2 regions of the Peribacillus sp. TH14 genome follow, and region 2 is predicted to be linked to the other one. Evidence: riboswitches for the same ligand, from Rfam matches in the RefSeq annotation. Region 2 holds a riboswitch; the other holds the start of a gene.
What was found. A riboswitch is a leader RNA that binds a small molecule or an ion and turns the genes downstream of it on or off. The one in region 2 is predicted to bind magnesium.

Region 1 (7,830 bases), 5.2 Mb from region 2:
AAATATATCCTCATTTACATTATTTGAATTACATCCGTTTAAGAAAAGTAATATCAATAGCGAAAAGAAGAAAAATTTTGTTATTTTCTTCATTTCTTATCCCCCTTAAATTCAATATTTAAATTCACCTCCTACAATGCCTTCAAAGTCGTCAATTTCCATCTTTTGAATTCCCTGACCATTGCTGATCCTAAGCCAAACAACTATACCACCTCTAGCAAAATAATTAACATATCATATTCAAGAAAGGTTAGTTAGCTAAAAGCATATGTTTTATTGAAAGGATGTGATCGAATTATGGATCGGAAGAAATGGGGCGTTGGAGGATTAGTATTCGTTGGCTGCATGTTTCTTGGTGGAGGAGTGGGAGATTTGTTAGGAAGTTCCCACAACGGATGGCTGATAGGAATGGGTGTTGGATTTCTTGGGATAGCTTTAACGAGACTGATTGGAAAATGATCTTCTGCAATTTGGCCCTTTTGCTGAATAAGGTTTCTAAGGAACACATGAATGCTCTATACTAGTTAACATAAAGTCAACTATAAGAAGATAGCAAAAACGCCAAACCCATATGGTTCAATAGTTTGGCGTTTGTGTGTTTTTTATCCTTTATTCAGGATTTTATACAACCTTGATGTAGCAAGGGTTTGCTAGATGATCAATAAAAAGCCCTAGATTTACCACTAGAGCTTTTTCTATTTCATCTTTATTTATCTAATTATGAAAGCTGTAGGTTCGTAAAAGTAGACAATTCTGAACGGTGCTATTTCTTTACAAAACAGCCAGCTTTAGTGTTCGTTTTAGTAATAAAACAGTTTGCGAACGTTCGCAAATTAACATTAACTTTTACGAACTATGAATAAATAAAATTAGGTGTTGATTTCCATGAGTTTGCAGGAACATTTTCATCTAAATAAAAGGTACCCAACCTCTTTTGAAATGGGTACCCATTTTATCCGAAGGTACTCAAAAGATTACACCTTTTGGAGACCTCTTTAATTTGAATATTTTATAATTATAACAGGCGATTTTTTTTAAAGTATTTCCACATGCCCCAGGTTAAAATGACTAAGATCCCTAAAATGATAATCGTTGAGAATGGAGAATCTTGATAGGGTAAAGGAACATTCATTCCAAAAAAACCGGTTACGAAAGTTAATGGTAACATTACGGTTGAAATGATGGTCAAAACGTTTAACTTTTCAGAGGATTTTGCGTTAATAATGGAATAATACGTCTCCAAAGCACTGTTTACAAGATCTCTGTACGTTTCAGTAGAGTCCACTATCCTCTCGAGATGGTCAATTAAATCCACATAAAACGGCGCATTTTCTTCCCGTATTTCAAACTTCCACTTTCCGTCCACAGTCATGAAGATCCTACGCTGAGGAAGGATGACGCGTCGAATTAAAATGATTGTTCTTTTTAGTGCAAGGAATTCTTCTGTCACTCCCCTTATTTCTTCATCGTAAATCTCATCTTCTAGTTCATCAATACGGATGTTAATGCGGTCAAGAATCGGAAAGTATTCATCCGTTATGCCGTCTACAAGAGCATACAAAAGAAAATCTGCACTCTTATCCATGTATTTTGTGTTCTTAGAACAAATCACATCCATCTGGCCAAGCCATTTCAATTTTTCTTTATGGATTGTCACTACGTAATTGGGGCCGACAAATACGTTTAACTCTAGGGTCGTAATTTCCTTATCTTCTTCCTCGTTATACCGAAGGGCATGTAAAACGAAGAACTGGTAATCTTCGTAGTTGTCAATCTTAGCCCGAGGACTGTCATGCAGGCAATCCTCAATTGCTAAAGGGTGAAAATCAAAAATCTTTGCCACTTTATATAATTCAGGGGTTTTTACATCGTAAATATCGATCCACAACAAATTATTAGGATGTTTTAAATGCTCTTGCACGTTAGATAGGTTAAACTCAGTGGTCATCTCTTGGTTCTCATGATCGTATAAATACATTTTAATCATATTACATTACACCTCGCGTTATAGATCAAGGCATTAAAGGTTATGAGTCTTCTTAGTTGTTACAAGAGGACATGAACACCTTCGTTGCCTCTTTCTTGTTGTCGACTTGCGTTTTTCCAACGAATTGGGGTCGTCAGTGCCCATGCATTCCTCACCTCCAAAATATAAAGGCTCCTTTCACACAGAAAGGAGCCCATAAAAAACAAAAAAAAATGCTTAAATGTTCTCCCCTTGTTGAGTTTTAGCATTGTATAGCATAGGTTTTACCAGCTACATTAAGAAAAACCATAATCCGATTTTTCCTGTTGACCCATCTGCGCCTTTCGACATTTTTGGGATGCAACGTATCTCTATACAGGAGCCTCACCTAACAGAAGACTATTCAACTAAAGTTAACCCTAAGGTTAGAAAATAACCATTAAAAGATGAGTTCACTCCATTTATAGAGGTAATTGTTTGGGTAAGACAAGATTGCTCAATGGATTTGTTTTTCGATGTTTCGCAGATGATAAGGAGTTTCAAGCGTTATTTAGTGATAAAGAATACTATTAAGATGAGTTCCCCGGTAACATGATGGCTGCTAAAAAGGTTGGTCCTGTGTCTTCAGTAGCTCCAGTCGCTTGAGGGGATAAATGATAATAATACTTTTTTATTTAAATCATGTTTGCGTTAGAAGAGGTTATATCACCAGTTTATGTAAAAGGATGAAAAGAGTTTGGACAAGTACCTAAATAGAAAAATGCATTGGAATCGAGGGTTCCAATGGATTTACTTCTGATAAGGTGGTTTATGTAAACTAGCTTGCTTGTTTGAATGACTTATTAAAAACAGCGAGACTTTGTTAAATAAAAGATTGGAGGAAGATTAGCTATCGCACCTCCAACCTTATTGATAATCACTTTGGAACTAATTGTTTATTAAGATTTAAACAGAGTATTTGCAGATATTTTTTGAAGGACGGGTTATGGTACTAATTCAGTGCCGTTTAAAAAAGAGGTTTATTTTTTTCTTTAAGGGGTAGCGTCAGGAAAATGCGGTTTTACAACGTTAAGGAAATTACAATATTAAAAAGGCTAATTTCTCACATTAAATTGAGAAAATAGCCTTTTTTCATTACTCCATTGAAGCGATCTATTATGAAAGAACAATCCTAGCACACGGGAGTTGCAAATAGAAGAAAGATAACATATTAATTGCTAACTTATTAATTTGGCTCTACATGGACATGAACACGATACACTCCGTAATCTTTAACTATTATTTCCTCCACATGGGGTGAAATATCATGAGCTTCTTTGATATCTAACGTAGAATTAACAAGAATGACAACATCTAGCACTTCATTATTTCCGTAGTTTCGCTCTTTAATTTTTTTATGCAACTAACGGGGCAGGTTAGCTGAAGAAGCCGACCAATAAAGGTCGGCTTTTTTCATACTATTTTGCAGCAGCCTTCGTAACCGCCGCCGTATCCTGAATAATCATAAAGCAGAAATTCAAAGGCTCAATGGTGAATTGGATTATTCGTCTTAACTAAGCGCATTTTACGCAATAGTGCAAATCTAATACTAAACTTCCTGTTGCGTTGGCTTCAGGTGTTGCTCCTGTAAGACTTTCGATAGTAATGGTTTTCAAATCTTCAACGAAGATCGTTTCCGAGCGACCAGGTGTAACAACGATGGTTGATGTCGTGACTCCCGTTGTATAGTCAACATTAAAGACGGAAGAAGTACTGGTATTAACTACGGTAAATGAACCATTTATTACTAACCCCGTTGGATTAGTAAAGTAGGTAAGAGGAGTAACGCTCGGAGTAGGTTGGAAAATGGGATTACATTGTTGAATGTTGACAATTTGCTTGGACACATTATTACAAAAATTAAACACGGCAGAACTTGATGAATTTCCACACATAATATCACCACCTCTTTTCATCGTATGTAAAGCCTGTACATTTTTAACTGGTACAAGGCCTATTTTCCCGAAAAATGGATGTTTGTTGTGGTGCATTCGGCTGAATTCCTCATACAAAGTTATATGGGGGGAGCTGGCTTTATGGGAAAGAAGTGCAAACGAAAAAAAAACAAAGATTGCGAATGTATCTGTCACTCCAAAAAGAAAAAACGGAGTAGAAAATGTCCCCGGAAAAAGCTTATTTGCATACACAGATGTGTTCCCATTAACCAAAAATGTGATGACGTTACGACTCAAACGTATTTTTGTGCCTCGTCGGATTCCAATATAAAAAATCCTTCGGGAACCATCACAATAATAAACACTAGTAATTCATGTGCAATGCAAGTTACCATAACAAAATTGTCCAATGATCATGAGGATATTGATGTTGCTCCGAATTCATCGTTTACTGCAATTGTCGCTAATCTAAAATCCGTAAAAATCTTATGTAAAAGTCAATCCAATAATGATATATATTGTACTGGTTCTATGGAGTTGGATATCCATTACACTTTAATGTTCTAATTTTCTACAGCCGGCTGCAAACTACTGATTGGAAAGAGAATTTTACCAACTTTGACTAAAGTGTTTTTTTAGAAAAATAGTTCAAGAACTCGTTTGTATCTTAAATTTCAAGCTTTAAGTCTTAGTGAAAGACACTAAATATGTTTTCTAGGCATTATTCGTTTCTTCTTCGGTAATGCCGATATACCGCAAGGTAACAGAAGGATGGGAATGATGCAGGATCCATTGCAACATGGCAATATCCTTCGTGGCTCGGCATGGGACTTTGAGGATTTGGTTTCCTCGGCATGCGTATGGGTATTGAGAAAGTCAGTTAACATTAAATCCTAATAATCTACACCTACTTTCCTTGTCCACATTTCAATGTATTCAAGGAAAAGAATGTCGTATAGGTACGCGTAATGGATAAGCTAAATATACTTGTGTTGTTGAACTAACGGGTGCGTTAGCTGAAGATCAGAGCTGTCTTTAAGGCAGCTTTTTCTTTTTGGAACTAAAGGGGTAGTTTAGTTTAAGAAGGATTATCTGAAGATTAAAGTGAATTACTTATTATAAAAATTTTTTATAACTCAATAGGAGAGAGAATAATGGATTTTCCAGAAGAATTAGACCTAATTTCTGTATTTGGAGCTATTCCTAAGAGGAAAGATGAGACAGATGCTTTTTATTACGACACATCAACTTTTGTTTTAGAAAATGAAAAAGAAATATATGAGATTATCCTTTCCCCTTTTTATCACGAATTTACTTTAAGTGTTAAGGAAAAGAAAACAAATAAAGTATGTCATATATTGAATTACTTTCTGTTAATAAAATTGAAATTGTGGAAGAAAAAAGGAGCATTCAAAAATTCGTTTGTTTCACGGTGATTCGGACAGATATGTAAATATTATCGAAATAACTTTAAAGCCTAGATTCAATATGATTTTCAGAGAACAATACTGTTAATTTTTTTCACTAACGGGTTCTTTACTTCAATAAGGGAGGTTGCTGTGGCAGCCTTTTTATAATGGAACTAGAGAGGTAGTTTAGTTGAAAAAGCTTAGTATAAACGCACAGTGAATGACGTTTGCTTTCACAATAGGGCTGTATGGATATGTGTAGTACAGTCTCTCAGTTTATTCGTACTATGCGGTAATGCGATATCATCCTAAAGATGATCCATTAAAAGTCTGTTATCTTTAAAAGATGCTCTTTACAGTTGCATTATTAGGATCAATCATTAATATCTCTTTAGCTATTTCATTAGCTTCCTCTTTACTTAATAACTGTTCTGGCAAGTCATAAAAAAGCAGTAAATATTCCTTAAAACTAATATCGTCAGGAGATAATTCTGCAGCCTTTCTCGCATGAAAACAAGCTGTTTGATATGCCCCCTTTATATTGTTTAGTGCCATACTAAGTAGAAATGATGCCAAATGATGTAATTCTGAGGTCTCCTTATCAAGTAATAAGTAATTCACAAAACTATATGGTGAGATATTTTCATCATCGTAGGCAACAATAAAAAGAATCTCTTTAAGATTTTCCGCGTCTATATTCAAAGCAATGTGTTTTGCTTTAACAAAATCACCATTAACTATTGCTTGCTTAAAGTTATCCATTAAAAGTCTCCTCTATCACAATCTCTTTTTAGTTAATTAAATAACTTCATTTCTTCTTCAACCAACCTTCCCAGGAAGTTTTACCGCACAGTTTGTGTCAACTCTACAATAAGTCATAATGAACTCCCTCAGTTTAACTATCGTGGTGTCTAGGTTTTTCATTTGTTTTAGTTCCTTGATCCAGTTTAGTAATCTAGTAAAACCCTCTTCGTTATTTTCAAAAGACAAAGGTTTCCCGATCACAATGCCCCGATAGTTTACAGCACGGGCCACGTGTACGTGTTGGGCGATATCCACACCAACAACTAGATGTTGATCCGTAATTCTTTCAATTAGTTGATTTTGTTTGTTTTGTATTTTAAAATTCATAGTAGGGCTTCCTCCTTAAGACTTTGAGTTAGATTGGACTCTATACTCGTATCTTACTGAGGGGCTCTATTTTTTTCAAACCTGTATAACTTATAACAGCAACTCAATTTTTATAAAAAAGATTGATTAAAAAATTTATAAACGTTGTTAAATCAACGTTTCACATCAAATATAGCCCATATTTCAATCAATCTTTTTTCAAAACGATACAACTTTATTAGGGGCACGGAAACGATTCGAGGATTAAGGGGCCACATTCCAATTGTTATAAATCGAACCAAGTAATCGAATTAACAAAATTAATGCGGATTCTACCATATTTCAACAGGACTTAAAAATGCTAATTGAACCTTGGCTAACTGTTAAACAATATGATGAAAAAGATATTAAAGAAAAAGTGTGATCAACAATAAGATAAGTCTTTTCAAACAAAGCCCTGAATCTTCTACTTAGCGTAGAAAGTTCAGGGCTTTTTATTCCAAAAATTGTCTTAGCGTATTCGCGTTTTGTCGGCAGGACCCCTATTAATAGTATCCAGTAATACCATAAGCTTCAAAAGGATTCGAGCTTGTTGATCGATATCCTTCTGCTTTCGCATAATTTCCCACTGGATCATCAACCATGGGGGTATAACATGATTTTTGTCCGGAAAGTACTTTTCCATTTCCTCCAGAACTATTACAATCATATGATCGGAGCTTTATTGAATGATCGGAATTAAACTGGTGAATAAAGGCATTCCCTGTATAACCGGATGGCAAGGCAGAATTAAATGTAGTTTTCGCCCAAGCAGACTTACAGGATGGACTATATTTTACCTGAATTGTTCCAACAATGGTTCCATTATCCTTCTTCACACTCGTAGAAACTGCCGTGTAGGCATCATTTTGACAACCAGTAGAAACTGGACTCTTCCCGTTATAACGCCAAAAATGAAAGAAATACGAACAATTTTTGTTTCATTATAATCCTCCCCTTAATATTATTTTTTAAATACTCTGAAAATTTTAACATTATGCGTATTTATAATCTATATAACTAAACTACTATCTTATTTAACAATCTGGCCCTTTAACGGAATAATTTTATTGTCATGAAACATCTAATTCTTTATTGAAGAAAAGGGACTTGGACATTGGACTATTACACAATTACTTAATTATCTTCAGGAAATGAACGCTAACGGTTAATTTACATTCACTTATACATAGTATGAAATAATAAAAAATACGATTCTAAGGTAAGAAGAACCTTCCTTTGTTGAAAGTATTCATAAACCACCTGAATCTTGTAACGAAGTTTAAATATAGATGGAGTTCATCAACAACGAACTCTTCTGGTTCATTGCCTCTAGTCTCTCATCATAACTAGATAACTTAAACTCGTTCGA
Region 2 (7,830 bases):
TCACCTTATTGATAAAGGTCTCTCCATGGAAATCAGTTCGACATATATAAGAGATGAGTTCGCGATGGGTGGAGAACCGAGATATTTACTGCCTGGTCAATGTTATCAGTATATTGTGGACAATAAGTTGTATCAGAAAGAATCAAAATCTTGAGTTTTTAGTATAAGCGAGAACAAAGAATGCAAAAGAGCTCAATCTAATGAGATTGAGCTCTTTTGCATTGGTTATATAATTCCATTAATACAGACTATATTATTTTAATCTAAATAAGCGTCGCGGAAAAGATAAAAAGAAAAAACATAGTTGACAACTTGGTATACTTTGTTTTATGGTAGTGATACATAAAAACAGAATATTTGCTGATCAGAAAACTGAAGGCATACTATCTCCTTATATATTAATTGAAGGAAATAGTATGTCTTTTTTGTTGGAAAAAGTGAAACGGGGGAAGTTTATGAAAAAGTTGATGGTATTTTCAAGTTTGATTTTAGCCTTTGGAGTACTAGCAGGATGTAATTCAGAAAAAACAGAAGGAGAAGGGAACTCTAAGTCTGTGGAGCTTTTGAATGTGTCATATGATCCGACGCGTGAACTGTATCAAGAATTTAATGATGCGTTTGTGAAACATTGGAAAGAAGAGTCAGGTCAGGATGTAACGATTCAGCAATCTCATGGCGGTTCTGGTAAACAAGGTAGAGCGGTTATTGATGGGTTGGAAGCGGATGTCGTGACACTGGCATTGGCTTATGATATTGATGCCATTTATGAAGCTAGTAACTTATTAGCGGAAGATTGGCAAAAACGTTTACCTGAAAACTCGACACCGTACACATCAACTATTGTGTTTTTAGTAAAAAAAGATAATCCGAAAGGTATAAAAGATTGGAATGATTTAATCAAAAAGGATGTTTCCGTAATTACGCCAAATCCAAAGACAAGTGGTGGAGCAAGGTGGAATTACCTGGCTGCATGGGCTTATGCAGAAAAGAGTTTTAATAATGATGAAACCAAAGTGAAGGGTTTTATGAAAAAGCTTTATCAAAATGTTGAAGTTTTGGATTCAGGAGCACGAGGTGCAACGACCACATTTGTGGAAAGGGAAATTGGTGACGTACTAATTGCTTGGGAGAATGAAGCTTATTTAACACTAGAAGAATTCGGTGATGATAAATATGAAATTGTGAATCCGTCGATTAGTATTCTAGCTGAACCTCCAGTAGCTATTGTTGATAAAGTGGTTGAGAAAAAAGGAACGAAGGAAGTAGCTGAGGCCTATCTGGAATACCTTTATACAGATGCCGGTCAAGAAATTGCAGCAAAGAACTTCTATCGTCCGAGGGATGAGAAGGTTCTTGCTAAATACAAGGATCAGTTTGCAAATATTGATATGGTGACTGTTGATGAAAAGTTCGGCGGGTGGAAAAAAGCCCAGGAAACACATTTCAATGATGGTGGTACATTTGACGAAATTTATCAACCACAATAAGCGTTGGAGGAGAAGATGTAAATTCACATTTTCTCCTTCACTAATCAATCAGAAAGAGCTGGGGCGAATCGATGAATATAGCGGAAGTTAAACAAAAGAAAAAAAGAACCATACCTGGTTTTGGACTAACGATGGGGTTTACATTGCTGTATCTATCCATCATCGTTTTGATTCCATTATCCATGGTTTTTTTAAACACATTTACAATGGGGTTTCAGGATTTTTGGGCGACTATTACCGAACCGAGGGTCGTTGCTTCCTATAAACTAAGCTTTCTGACAGCTTTAACTGCGGCCTTTGTGAACGCAGTTTTTGGCGTTTTAATTGCCTGGGTGCTGACTCGTTATGAATTTCCTGGCAAACGAATCATCGATGGTCTAGTTGATTTGCCTTTTGCCCTGCCGACTGCTGTAGCGGGGATTACATTGACCACTTTGTACTCACCGAATGGGTGGATTGGCCAATTTTTCAGCTTTAAAATTGCCTTCACTCCCATCGGGATTATCATTGCCCTGATATTTATCGGTCTGCCTTTCGTTGTCCGCATGGTCCAACCGGTGCTTGAAAATATAGAAAAAGGAATGGAAGAAGCATCTGCTTCGCTAGGGGCGAATCGAATGCAGACGTTTATTAAAATTATCTTTCCTGAATTGATACCAGCGATTTTGACGGGTTTTGCACTTTCTTTTGCAAGGGCGCTTGGAGAGTATGGATCCGTTGTGTTCATTGCAGGAAATATGCCTTTTAAAACAGAGATTTCACCGCTTATCATCATGACAAAACTCGAACAGTATGATTATCAGGGTGCAACTGCTGTGGCCACCGTCATGCTTATTATTACATTTCTAATTTTGTTCACCATCAATATCTTACAATGGTGGACTAGCAAAAGATATACCGGGAAATAGGAGGGGACATGTTGGCAAATCACAATTCAGTGGCTGCAGAGACGAACAAACCAGTCATTTTAACGAGAAACGCAACGAAAGAGCCTAAATCTATACAGTGGATTCTTATTTCCATTGTGTTGCTATTTCTTACTTTATTTTTAGTTGTTCCATTAATCGCAATCTTTGTAAAAGCCTTTGAAAAGGGGGCTGATGCTTATTTTGCGGCCATAGCCCATCCTGATTCTATGTCTGCCATTAAATTAACATTAATCGTTGTCCTAATCACGTTACCGCTTAATGCTATATTTGGGGTAGTGGCGGCATGGACGATTACAAAATATGAATTTAAAGGAAAAAACTTTTTAATAACTTTGATTGATCTACCCTTTTCGGTTTCACCAGTCATTGCTGGATTGATTTTTGTACTTTTATTTGGCTTACATGGGGCCCTTGGTCCATTGTTGCAAAACTATGATATTAAAGTGATCTTTTCGATACCAGGGATTGTCATCGCCTCTATTTTCATTACCTTCCCATTCATTGCACGTGAATTAATTCCGCTCATGCAAAGCCAGGGAACGTCTGAAGAAGAGGCATCGCTCACACTAGGAGCAGGAGGATTCAAGACGTTTTGGTATGTAACGCTTCCTAATATTAAATGGGGCCTTTTATATGGAGTCATTTTATGTAATGCGAGGACAATCGGAGAATTTGGGGCCGTATCGGTCGTATCAGGCCATATACGCGGGATGACGAACACGATGCCACTTCATATTGAAATCTTATACAATGAATATCAATTTTCAGCGGCCTTTGCCGTGGCATCACTGATGTCCATTTTTGCAATCATAACGTTGGTTATTAAAAGTTTCATAGAATGGAAAACAGACTTTAAATCATCAAAAGTAAGTTAGGAGGGAAAGTAATGAGTATCGTCATCGAAAATGTTACAAAATATTATGGGTCTTATCAAGCCCTCCAAAATATCAATCTGGAAATAAAAAGCGGGGAGCTTGTAGCGCTACTTGGCCCCTCTGGTTCGGGAAAAACATCATTGCTACGTATCATTGCTGGACTTGAACAGGCAGAGAACGGAAATATCTTATTTAATGAAGAGAATTACACCAATAAGCATGTGAAAGATCGGAATGTGGGCTTTGTTTTTCAGCATTATGCTCTTTTTCGCAACATGACCATTTTTGATAATGTTGCCTACGGTTTAAAGGTTCGTCCAAGAAAAATAAGACCTAGTAAAACAGCGATTGAACAAAAGGTTACAGAATTGCTTCAGCTAGTTAAGTTGGAAGGATATAAGTACCGTTATCCTTCTCAATTATCAGGCGGCCAGCGTCAGCGTGTGGCATTGGCAAGGGCTCTTGCTGTAGAGCCGAATATTCTTTTGCTTGATGAACCATTCGGGGCACTGGATGCTAAAGTGCGTAAGGAACTTAGGCGTTGGCTAAGAAGACTTCATGATGAATTCAATGTTACGAGTGTCTTTGTAACACATGATCAGGAAGAAGCGATGGATGTTGCTGATCGAGTTGTAATCATGAATGAAGGGAAAATTGAACAGATTGGAACTCCGGAAGAAGTATATGATCAACCCAAGAATCCATTTGTTTACGATTTTCTCGGTAGTGTCAATCTTTTCAAGGGCAAGGTTCATCAAGGGAAATTGGCAACAGGAAATGTGGAAATACATGTTCCAGACAGTGAGGATGGAGAGAGTACTGGTTATGTAAGAGCTCATAACTTTATCATAGAAAGAGAATCATTAGAAACGGATTCGATTGCATCTGTTATTGACCATATTCATACAATTGGACCTATTGTCCGTATTGAAGTGATTCGTCAGGATATAAATGAACCGCTTGAAATCGAACTTACTAAAGAACAATATAATAATCTTGAATTAAAAAAAGGAGAAATAGTGTTTGTCCGGCCCAAAGAATTGAAGGTCTTTGTTGACTATATGGCTGGAATCTAACAGGAAGTCGATAAGTTAACCAAAAAACCGCTAATTAGCGGTTTTTTTATTATCATTAACTAGCGTCAATATCTAATTTTATTAATAAAAAAACATTGACTTCTAAAAGAAACTCTTTTAGAGTGGATTGGTAAACTAAATATCCTCGTTAGGTGAGGCTCCTGTGTAGGAGATATGCTACTGCCCAAAAATGTCGAAAGACGCCAATGGGTCAACAGAAACCATCGACATAAGGTGGTTTTTAATGTAGCTGGCGTTGTCCTATGCCACACAGTGCTAAAGCTCTACGAATGGAGGAACAGGATTTCTGCTATGTATTTGTCATTCAGACAATGTACGTATGTGTATTTGTCATTCAGAAATGTACGTAAATGTACCGTGTGAACACCTCCATTTGTAATGGAGGTGTTTTTATATTTTTCTGGGAGGTGAGGATAGTGGATAACTATTCACGACCTTATACTCGAAGCATAATAAATATCAAATAAATACAAAGATTAAGGAAGGGGAATTATAAAATATTTTTCTTACTTTTAATATATCGTTAAGGGGAAATATTTTTTGCTCCTCAAAAAAGGAGTGGCGAAGATGATAAAAGACATGACTGAAGACCAAATAACTCTTCAAATCATAAAAGCATTAAAAGAAGGAAAAAAGAAAGAATTTCAAGCAATATTAGAAGAACTCCAACCTTATGATATTGCTCGAATTTTTGAGGGGCTTCCAGAAAAACATCATACACGTTTCTTATTGTTTCTTACTCCAGAACAAATCGCGGAACTAATACAGGAACTTGAAAAAGTACATCAATTAAAAATTCTTACTAAATTAGGAATTGAAAAATCAGGTCAAGTAATGGATCTAATGGATAATGATGATTTAGCTTCATTGTTAGAGAACCTATCTCCGGATAAAATTGAAGAACTTCTTTCAGGTATGAAACAAGAAGAATCTAAAATCGTACAAAATATCATGAATTATCCCCCTGAAACGGCAGGACGAATAATGACAAACCGTTTTGTGTGGATCCCTCAACACTATACGGTTCGTGAATCAGTTGAAAAACTTAAAATATTTGCGGAGTTCTCGGGAACGATTAACTATCTGTATGTAATTGATAACGATAAAAAATTAGTAGGTGTAGTCTCATATCGAGATTTAATAATAAATGATGAGAATGAAAAAATACAAGATATTATGTACAGTAGAGTTATCTCCGTATTCGCTTATGAAGACCAAGAAGAGGTAGCACATGTTATTGAGCGTTATGATTTTTTATCAATTCCTGTTGTAGATAATAATAATGAGTTATTAGGAATTGTAACCGTTGATGATATTATTGACGTTGTCATTAAGGAAGCAAACGAAGATATTGAAAAACTTTCGGCATCTGGTAAAGCTATTGATTTTGACACGAAGGCACATGTGGCTGCGTATCGCCGACTTCCCTGGCTTATTTTACTTTTATTTATCGGATTAGTGTCTGGAACTATTATTAGTGGTTTTGAAGAAACATTGTCTAAAGTTGTTGCACTTGCCTTCTTTATGCCGATGATAGCAGGGATGACTGGAAATACAGGTACTCAATCATTAGCTGTTGTTGTAAGAGGTCTAATTACTACTGATACGGATAAAGGAGTTGTTTTTAGACTTATTATCCGAGAACTTAAAGTTGGACTGATAATAGGCATTACCTGTGGAATATTAATTTCCATTATAGCTTTTGTTTGGCAAGGAAATCCTGTTCTAGGGTTAGTGGTTGGAAGTTCATTAGTTATGACCCTAATTATTGGGACTTTAGCTGGGACCATTATTCCTCTAATATTATATAAATTCAACATCGATCCAGCAGTGGCCTCTGGTCCATTAATTACAACACTGAATGATATACTATCGTTACTTATCTACTTTGGCATTGCAACAATGTTTATTTCAAAATTGATGTAGTAAAACCACGATTAAATTCTGTTCTTCGTGGTATTCTTTAAAAATAAATAATTATAATAATTTGAAATAATGGATATTACGCTAAATAGCAGAATAGTAATAATGAATGTTAACATATTCAACCAATTATTTGCAGAAAAATGGTAATAGAAATAATCAAATTATCTCAAGGGGCGATAACTGAATGGGCGTTGTTACTGTTCTGCTTGTCATTCACATTATTGCAGGCAGTGTTTGTTTATTGACAGGGTCGATAGCATCAATAGCAAAGAAAAAGAAAGGCAATCATACTACCATTGGAGAAGTGTATCATGGTGGGTATCTTGTAATTTTCATAACCTCCCTTGTAATGGCAATCGTGAACTGGTCAGAAAGTGCTTATCTTTTCTATATTGCAATTTTTTCTTATAGCTTAGTTCTTTTGGGATACTTAGCAAGAAAACTACGTTGGAGAAATTGGTTGAAGATGCATATAGGAGGAATGTTAGGGTCTTATATTGGAATTATTACGGCTACTTTAGTCGTTAATGGTTCAAAGATTCCATTAGTGAATGAAATCCCTTCTCTCTTATTATGGTTTATACCTACAATCATTGGAACACCACTCATTACTATAGTAAGTAGGCGTTATAGCAGTCGGACTAAACCAAAAGAGTTTATACAATAATAGTTGCATAAAAATCTTTATTCATCTTTAGAGAATCGAGAATTGAAAAGAAGATTCTGTTACAAAAAAAACGAAGTATAACTGGAAATAAACTCTCTAGATTATGACCCATTTTATACGTATCTCGGCTGAACCCTTACTTTACCATCCGAACTATTCAGACAAAAGAACAACAACATCGTCTAATTGTTCTTCAACAAACGGGCGCATTTCTGGATAAAGAAATGCGCCCTTCCTAATGAATTGGACCAGATTATGAAATAAGGAAATGGTACATATTAGTCATGTATAATATATACCACCTTTTATTTTTATTACTTTTTACAATATAGGTTCTGTTAAGTTTAAAATTATCAACCTCATAATCTATTTTTTAGCACCGATAACTTTAACATCATCAAATAACACCCTGGATGTTCCACCTGACATTAGAATTCCAACATGAGTTTTACCAAGATTTGTTGGAGAGTGCTGTTTGATCTTTATTCAACAAATGGGCCATATTCTTGAATAAGAGAAGAAATTATTAGACGGTGAATCGAAGTTCTAAGTTATTCAAAAATGGAACAATTTAGTTGAACATGGGTATTCACTAATGTACGTTTATTTAAGGATAGTAATCACTATGAAACTTGTGCTTTTCAATCAATGTGTATTTCAGGAAAAAGTGTTACCTTCTAATAAGTAAAAAGGAGGAAATTATTATGATTAAAGCTGTTATTTTCGACTTTGATGGTTTAATTTTAGACACGGAGACGGCTTGGTATGAGGCTTATAAAGAAACTATGGGTTTTTATAAATCTGATTTGCCTCTCGAACATTTTGTTAAATGTATCGGAACAGATAATA

Region 1: another riboswitch for magnesium. It lies ahead of corA (magnesium/cobalt transporter CorA); the one in region 2 lies ahead of mgtE (magnesium transporter).

The regions. Positions count from the first base shown of each region.
Region 1 is NZ_JAEKEK010000001.1:5,769,488-5,777,317, reverse strand. It holds gene JFU50_RS27710 (hypothetical protein) at 1-93, opposite strand, end outside; gene JFU50_RS27705 (hypothetical protein) at 298-459, shown strand; gene corA (magnesium/cobalt transporter CorA) at 1,016-1,987, opposite strand; M-box (ykoK) riboswitch at 2,208-2,369, opposite strand; partial or broken gene JFU50_RS27695 (cation transporter dimerization domain-containing protein) at 3,192-3,362, opposite strand; gene JFU50_RS27690 (S-Ena type endospore appendage) at 3,520-3,996, opposite strand; gene JFU50_RS32085 (S-Ena type endospore appendage) at 3,979-4,467, shown strand; gene JFU50_RS27685 (hypothetical protein) at 5,055-5,336, shown strand; gene JFU50_RS27680 (hypothetical protein) at 5,649-6,071, opposite strand; partial or broken gene JFU50_RS27675 (IS110 family transposase) at 6,207-6,440, opposite strand; partial or broken gene JFU50_RS27670 (DUF2690 domain-containing protein) at 6,965-7,351, opposite strand; gene JFU50_RS27665 (LuxR C-terminal-related transcriptional regulator) at 7,791-7,830, opposite strand, start outside.
Region 2 is NZ_JAEKEK010000001.1:550,472-558,301, reverse strand. It holds gene nadD (nicotinate (nicotinamide) nucleotide adenylyltransferase) at 1-154, shown strand, start outside; gene JFU50_RS02835 (sulfate ABC transporter substrate-binding protein) at 456-1,487, shown strand; gene cysT (sulfate ABC transporter permease subunit CysT) at 1,559-2,395, shown strand; gene cysW (sulfate ABC transporter permease subunit CysW) at 2,425-3,291, shown strand; gene JFU50_RS02820 (sulfate/molybdate ABC transporter ATP-binding protein) at 3,303-4,367, shown strand; M-box (ykoK) riboswitch at 4,505-4,670, shown strand; gene mgtE (magnesium transporter) at 4,956-6,314, shown strand; gene JFU50_RS02810 (DUF2306 domain-containing protein) at 6,499-6,981, shown strand; gene JFU50_RS02805 (HAD family hydrolase) at 7,686-7,830, shown strand, end outside.